DNA from 2 places in the Franconibacter daqui genome. Region 1 is predicted to be linked to the other one. Evidence: predicted binding sites of a transcription regulator. Region 1 holds the regulator's gene; the other holds the start of a gene.
What was found. The regulator CRP, encoded in region 1, controls carbon source genes, mostly activating them, when cyclic AMP is high. The targets are predictions, from matches to a motif close to ATGTGANNNNNNTCACAT.

Region 1 (3,387 bases):
ACTGTTCGCCGTTCAGCGACAGCAGCTGTAAGGAGTAAACCGCCGTCACCGTGAAGCCAATCATCGCCCAGCCATAGTTTTTGCGAAGGATAAGGTAGCTAATGAGCGTGATAGCCAGCATCACCAGCAGCATGTAGCCCTGCGGCACATGCAGGTGCAGCGTGACGCCCGCGATGATTAACCCCGCCAGCGTGCCGGCCGCTCGCTGGAGAATGCGCACCCGCGTCGCCCCGTAGCCATTCTGCGTCACAAACATTACGGTCATGAGGATCCAGTACGGTTTGGGCAGATGGAACGCGTTGCCAACGAGGCTTGCGATGCTCAGCATCACTCCCAGCCGTGCGGCGTTGCGCAAAGCGGCGGATTTGAGCGAAAGGTAGCTTTTCAGCGCCGGGAATAGCGGCAGCCGTTTCTGCCGGTCGGCCATCAGGTCGCGGGCATAGAGTGGGCGCTGCGTGCGCAGGATGCGGGCGATGCGACTGAAGTGGTATTCGCAGAAATGCCCTACAAGGTTGTCCGGGTGCTGGCGGGCGATTTTCTCCAGCGCGGCGATTTGCTTATCCATGGCGAAACGCTGCGGATAACGATGGTAGAGGATGTCGTCGGCCATGACGCGCAGTCGCGCGCTGATGGTCTGTGCGTTCCAGCGGATCACCGCCTCGGCGTGGCTGCGCTCCACCAGCTTTTGCACCTCCTCCGGCTGATGCAGGCTGACCGAAATATGTTCTTGCAAATCCAGCGCCATCTGGAAGGTGCGCAGCAGACGCTTATAGCCGCTCTGTTTCCCGGCCGCCAGCATGTGCAACTGCTGGTAGCACTGGCTGATAAGGTCCACCACTTTTTGCTGATGCGTAAGCAGCGGGGGCAGGGCGGTCTCCGGGTCGGTATGCTGCGTCAGCAGGTTATATTTCGCTTCGCAATAGTCCGCCAGCTGGCGATACAGCAAGCTTAGCGACTCGCGAAGCGGCTGCTCGCGCCACAGCCAGAACCAGAACCAGTTAAACAGCCCGTACCAGAGCGTGCCGAAAATATAGAGCAGGATAGGCTCCCAGACCGGCATGTTCCCCGCAAGGCTTAGCGTAAAAATAGCGGCGATAAGCGAAGCGGGCAGCAGCCGGGCATGCAGCGAGCTTATCTCCGCCGTCACGCCAAGCAGCAGCGCCATGCCTAAAAAGATAAGCGGCAGCGGCAGATTGTCCGCCAGTAACAGTTGCACGGTAAAACTGCTGACGGCAAAGAGCGAAGCGCCGACCGCCAGACGTTTGAAAAAGCGCTTGTGGGGCGTATCGAGCCCGGCGATGTTGCAGCAGGCAGGCACCAGCGAAAAAAGCAGGCCCTGTTGCAGATGGCCCAGCAGTAACCCAACCGCCACCGGCAGACACAGGATCAGCGTCTGGCGCAGGGCGTAGTTCACTTCCGGGTGATAAATGAGACGGCGAAACATAGAGGTAAGTGTAGAAACAAAAACGGCGTGTTACCGAAGCGACACGCCGTTTTTTTAAGGCGGCTTAGCGGGTGCCGTAAACCACGATGGTCTTACCGTGCGCGGAGATCAGGTTTTGATCTTCAAGCATTTTCAGGATGCGGCCAACGGTTTCGCGGGAGCAGCCCACGATCTGGCCGATTTCCTGACGGGTGATTTTAATCTGCATGCCGTCGGGATGGGTCATGGCGTCCGGCTGTTTCGCCAGGTTGAGCAACGTCTGGGCGATGCGGCCCGTTACGTCGAGGAACGCCAGGTTGCCGACTTTTTCAGAGGTGACTTGCAGACGACGCGCCATCTGCGAAGAGAGGCGCATCAGGATGTCCGGGTTCACCTGGATAAGCTGGCGGAATTTTTTATAGGAAATCTCGGCGACTTCGCAAGCGGTCTTGGCGCGAACCCAGGCGCTGCGCTCCTGGCCCTCTTCAAACAGGCCCAGTTCGCCGATAAAGTCTCCCTGATTCAGATACGAGAGGATCATCTCCTTGCCCTCTTCGTCTTTGATCAGCACTGCCACTGAGCCTTTAACGATGTAATACAACGTTTCCGCTTTTTCACCCTGGTGAATCAGCGTGCTCTTCGATGGGTACTTATGAATGTGGCAATGTGACAAGAACCATTCGAGAGTCGGGTCTGTTTGCGGTTTGCCAAGCACCATGCGCTGTTATCCTCTGTTTAAACTGGCTCCAAAGACGGGGCGCGGGTCCCCCATCTGGCTTTGCAATCATTATCTTCCCGCATCCCGGGAAGTTGGCTGTCCATGTCGTCGCAGCCGGTAAATTGTCTTGTCCTCTGCATACATGCATAACATCAATGTATCGCCGCAGCATCCAGACTGTTTTAGCATAGCTTTTCATGGGTGTCTTCTATTGTCTCGTTTCAGCTTGACGCAGGTCGCCCTTCCGTTGCCTCTTTCGCAACTGGCGCGTAATCTGTCAAAAATTTTTATACATCGGAGTGATGATTATGCAGGCACGAGTAAAGTGGGTTGAGGGATTGACGTTTCTGGGCGAATCCGCTTCAGGGCACCAAATCCTGATGGACGGCAATTCCGGCGATAAAGCGCCAAGCCCGATGGAAATGGTGCTGATGGCGGCGGGCGGTTGCAGCGCTATCGACGTGGTGTCTATTTTGCAAAAAGGGCGTCATGACGTTCAGGATTGCGAAGTGAAACTGACCTCAGAACGCCGCGAAGAAGCGCCGCGGTTGTTCACTCACATTAACCTGCACTTTATCGTAACGGGTAAGGCGCTGAAGGAGGCGGCCGTGGCGCGCGCGGTGGATCTCTCCGCTGAGAAATATTGCTCTGTGGCGCTGATGCTCGGCAAAGCGGTCAACATCACCCACTCTTATGAGGTGGTAGAGGTCTGACTCGGGGCGGCGTCAGCCGCCTTATTCAATTTTTTTCCCTTCCATCAATCGCTGCACCAGCGGCAGCATGATTAATTCCATCGCCAGCCCCATCTTGCCGCCGGGAACGACAAGCGTATTGATGTGAGAAATGAAGGAACCCTGAAGCATGGCGAGCAGCCAGGGGTAATCGATGTCTTCAAGGTTGCGAAAGTGGATAACCACGAAGCTTTCATCGAGCGAAGGAATGCCTTTCGCCGCGAAGGGGTTCGACGTATCCACTGTCGGCACGCGCTGGAAGTTAATATGGGTGCGGGAAAACTGCGGCGTGATGTAGTTAATGTAATCTTCCATTGATCGCACCACGGAATCCATCACCGCCTCGCGCGAATGCCCTCGCTCGCTGGTATCGCGAATCAGCTTCTGGATCCACTCAAGGTTGACGATAGGCACTACGCCCACCAGCAAATCCACATGCTGCGCCACATTGTGATGCGGCGTGACCACGCCGCCGTGCAACCCTTCATAAAACAGCACGTCGGTAGGCTCCGGCA
Region 2 (3,387 bases), on a different contig from region 1:
ACCTGCTGAAAAATTACGCGGGTCGCCCTACTGCGTTAACCAAATGTCAGAACCTGACCAGAGGCACGAAAACCACCCTTTATCTTATTAGGCCAGGCGCTGCTTGCCAAACGCATGGGCAAAACCGAGATTATCGCTGAAACCGGCGCGGGCCAGCACGGCGTCGCCTCGGCGCTCGAAAGATGTTGAGCGTCAATCGCCGAACGTGTTTCGCATGAAACTGATGGGCGCAGAGGTTCAGCTATGAGAAAGCGCACTATATGCTGGGCACCGCCGCCGGTCCGCACCCCTTCCCGACGATTGTTCGCGAATTCCAGCGCATGATCGGCGAAGAGACCAAAGCGCAAATTCTGGAAAAAGAGGGACGCCTGCCCGACGCGGTTATCGCCTGCGTGGGCGGCGGCTCAAACGCTATCGGCATGTTTGCCGATTTTATCGATGAAACTAATGTGGGACTGATTGGCGTGGAGCCTGCGGGCCACGGCATCGAGACCGTCCTATTCCATTTCCGCCGGGCTCGATTTCCCATCCGTCGGACCGCAGCACGCTTTTCTCAACAGCACCGGACGCGCCAACTATGTCTCTATTACCGATGACGAAGCGCTGGACGCGTTTAAAGCCCTTTGCCGCAGTCAGCTTTTCGCACGCCTTAAGGCCCGCAAGGAAGGCGCTTTTGTCCCCTTCGTCACGCTTGGCGATCCGTCGCCGGAACAGTCGTTGAAAATCATTGACGCGCTGATTGAAGCGGGCGCAGACGCGCTGGAGCTGGGCATTCCCTTCTCTGACCCGCTGGCGGACGGCCCAACGATTCAGGACGCCACGCTGCGCGCTTTTGCCGCAGGCGTTACGCCAGGGCAGTGTTTTGAGATGCTGGCCGCCATTCGCCAGAAGCACCCGACCATCCCGATTGGTCTGCTGATGTATGCCAACCTGGTTTTCAGCCGCGGTATCGATGCGTTTTATGCTGAGTGTGAAAAAGTGGGCGTGGATTCGGTGCTGGTGGCAGACGTCCCGGTGGAAGAATCGGCTCCGTTTCGTCAGGCAGCGATGCGCCACAACGTAGCGCCGATTTTTATCTGCCCGCCGAACGCCGATGATGACCTGTTGCGCCAGATTGCTTCTTATGGCCGCGGCTACACTTACCTGCTCTCCCGCGCCGGGGTGACAGGCGCGGAGAACCGCGCCGCGCTGCCGCTGCATCACCTGATTGAGAAACTGACCGAGTACCACGCCGCACCGCCGCTGCAGGGCTTCGGCATTTCCGAACCGGCGCAGGTGAAAGCCGCTGTCGAGGCGGGCGCCGCCGGCGCGATTTCCGGCTCCGCCACGGTGAAAATCATTGAGCGGAACATCAACAACCACAACGCGATGCTGGATGAATTAAAAGCGTTTGTGCAGCAGATGAAAGCGGCCAGCCGCCCTGCTTAAACCTTCATACAAGCAAAAGGCGCGACGTTCGCGCCTTTTTTCTTTTTGTCGGTAGTGCCGATGCTTAGAAGCGATAACCGGCCGAGAACATGAATACCCACGGATCGAGACGGGTATTGATATTTTGCTGTTCGCCGCCCGCCTTGAATTTCACTTCCGTATCAATATCCATATACCAGACGGACATGTTCAACAGCCAGTCGCGGTTAATAAGATAATCAAGACCGACCTGGCCTGCCGCGCCCCAGGAATCTTTCAGGCTTAAATCGCTCAGACCCGCCGCTTTGCCCGTATCGTTAAAATCTTCATTAAAGAAAGTGGTGTAGTTAATGCCTGCGCCGATGTAAGGGCGCACTTTGCTCTGAGCGTCACCGAAGTACCACTGCGCCATTAACGTCGGCGGCAGATGGTGCACAGTCGCGATATCACCCGTCGCCCCTAACCCAACGCGATGGCGAAACGGCGTGGCGGCAAGCAGTTCCACACCTACGTTATCCGTAGCCATATAGGTTAAGGTCACGCCGAGCTGGGTATTGTTATTAACATTAAAGCCGCCCATACCCAGCACATTATCAGACCCTTCTGTAGGACGAACGGTCGCGCTACCGGCACGCACAAAAAACTCCCCTGCCTCATGCGCCGACGCCACGCCCGACAAACAGCTTAATGCAAGCAATGCCACTGCAAACTTTTTCATATCCCGCTCCCTTGTTGTGGTTTTATTGGCGCGGTGAATATACCCAGATTGAGTTATAAAGTGATCTCTCGCAGATCACATTCGAAGCGGTAATTTAACATTCATTGATCTGCATTAATTTCCAGGTTATCCGCTGATAACGAATTTTTGATTTGCAGGTAATCGGCAAACAAAAATTAACAAAAAATTGTGACAGTGCTCACTTGCTGCCGTTGATGGCGCTGGCTAATTTAGCTGCTTCCTCCATATGGCTATTTGCGTGATGTGTTTGCGGGTGAGAAATGAGCGAGTTGAATCCGTGCATGACGTGTGGCGCTTGCTGCGCCTGGTTTAGAGTTTCTTTCTATTGGGCTGAAGGCGACGATGCCGGCGGCATCGTGCCTTCCCATTTGACCGAGCAGGTTACTCCTTTTTTACGCTGTATGAGCGGCACCTTGCACAAACCCTGTCGGTGCGTGGCGCTGGAAGGCACCCCTGGCGAATCGGTCAGGTGTACGATTTATGAAAACCGGCCAACTCCCTGTCGTGAATTCGCCATGTCTGGCGAAAATGGCGTGGTTAACGATGCCTGTAACCGCGCACGCGCCGCATGGGGTCTGCCGCCGCTTGGCGAAACGCCCCCCCTTTCCGGCTTACCTCTCAATGCTGCCACTGCGGAGTCATCCAGGGTACAATTGCCCGCAGATTAACATCCGCAAAACTCAAGGAGAGTGCATGTCTATCACGGCAAAGTCCGTTTACCGTGACACGGGGAATTTTTTTCGTAATCAGTTTGTTACTTTGCTGCTGATTGCTCTGCTCTGTGCCTTTATCACCCTGATTATCGGGCACGTTTTTACGCCCAGCGAAGAAGAACTCTCTGTGCTGAGCGAGGGGGATAATCTGGCGGGCAGCGCCAGCCTGTTTGAACTGGTGCGCAATATGACGCCGGAGCAACAGCAGGTGCTGTTGAAAACCTCGGCGGCATCGACGTTCGCCGGGCTGTTTGGCAACGCGATACTCGCAGGCGGCGTGCTGCTGGCTATCCAGCTAGTTTCCGCAGGCCAGCGCGTCAGCGCGCTGCGGGCGATTGGCGCCGCCGCGCCCGTGCTGCCGCGCCTGTTTATTCTTATCTTCCTGACGACTTTCCTTGTGCAAATGGGGATTATGCTGGTGGTTGTGCCTGGCGTACTGCTGGCGATTGTGCTCGCTTTTGCGCCGGTCATGCTGGTGCAGGATAAAATGGGCGTTTTCGCCGCCATGCGCAGCAGCATGAGCCTGGC

Region 2: ompW (outer membrane protein OmpW) is a predicted target of CRP. The motif match lies at 2,313-2,330, and genes of this name have one in related genera.

Annotation. Positions count from the first base shown of each region.
Region 1 is NZ_BMKJ01000004.1:346,401-349,787, forward strand. It holds gene IEX01_RS15530 (YccS/YhfK family putative transporter) at 1-1,444, opposite strand, end outside; gene crp (cAMP-activated global transcriptional regulator CRP) at 1,509-2,141, opposite strand; gene IEX01_RS15540 (OsmC family protein) at 2,450-2,854, shown strand; gene IEX01_RS15545 (phosphoribulokinase) at 2,876-3,387, opposite strand, start outside.
Region 2 is NZ_BMKJ01000001.1:1,676,094-1,679,480, forward strand. It holds partial or broken gene trpA (tryptophan synthase subunit alpha) at 1-1,428, shown strand, start outside; gene ompW (outer membrane protein OmpW) at 1,493-2,125, opposite strand; gene IEX01_RS07960 (YkgJ family cysteine cluster protein) at 2,407-2,814, shown strand; gene IEX01_RS07965 (YciC family protein) at 2,840-3,387, shown strand, end outside.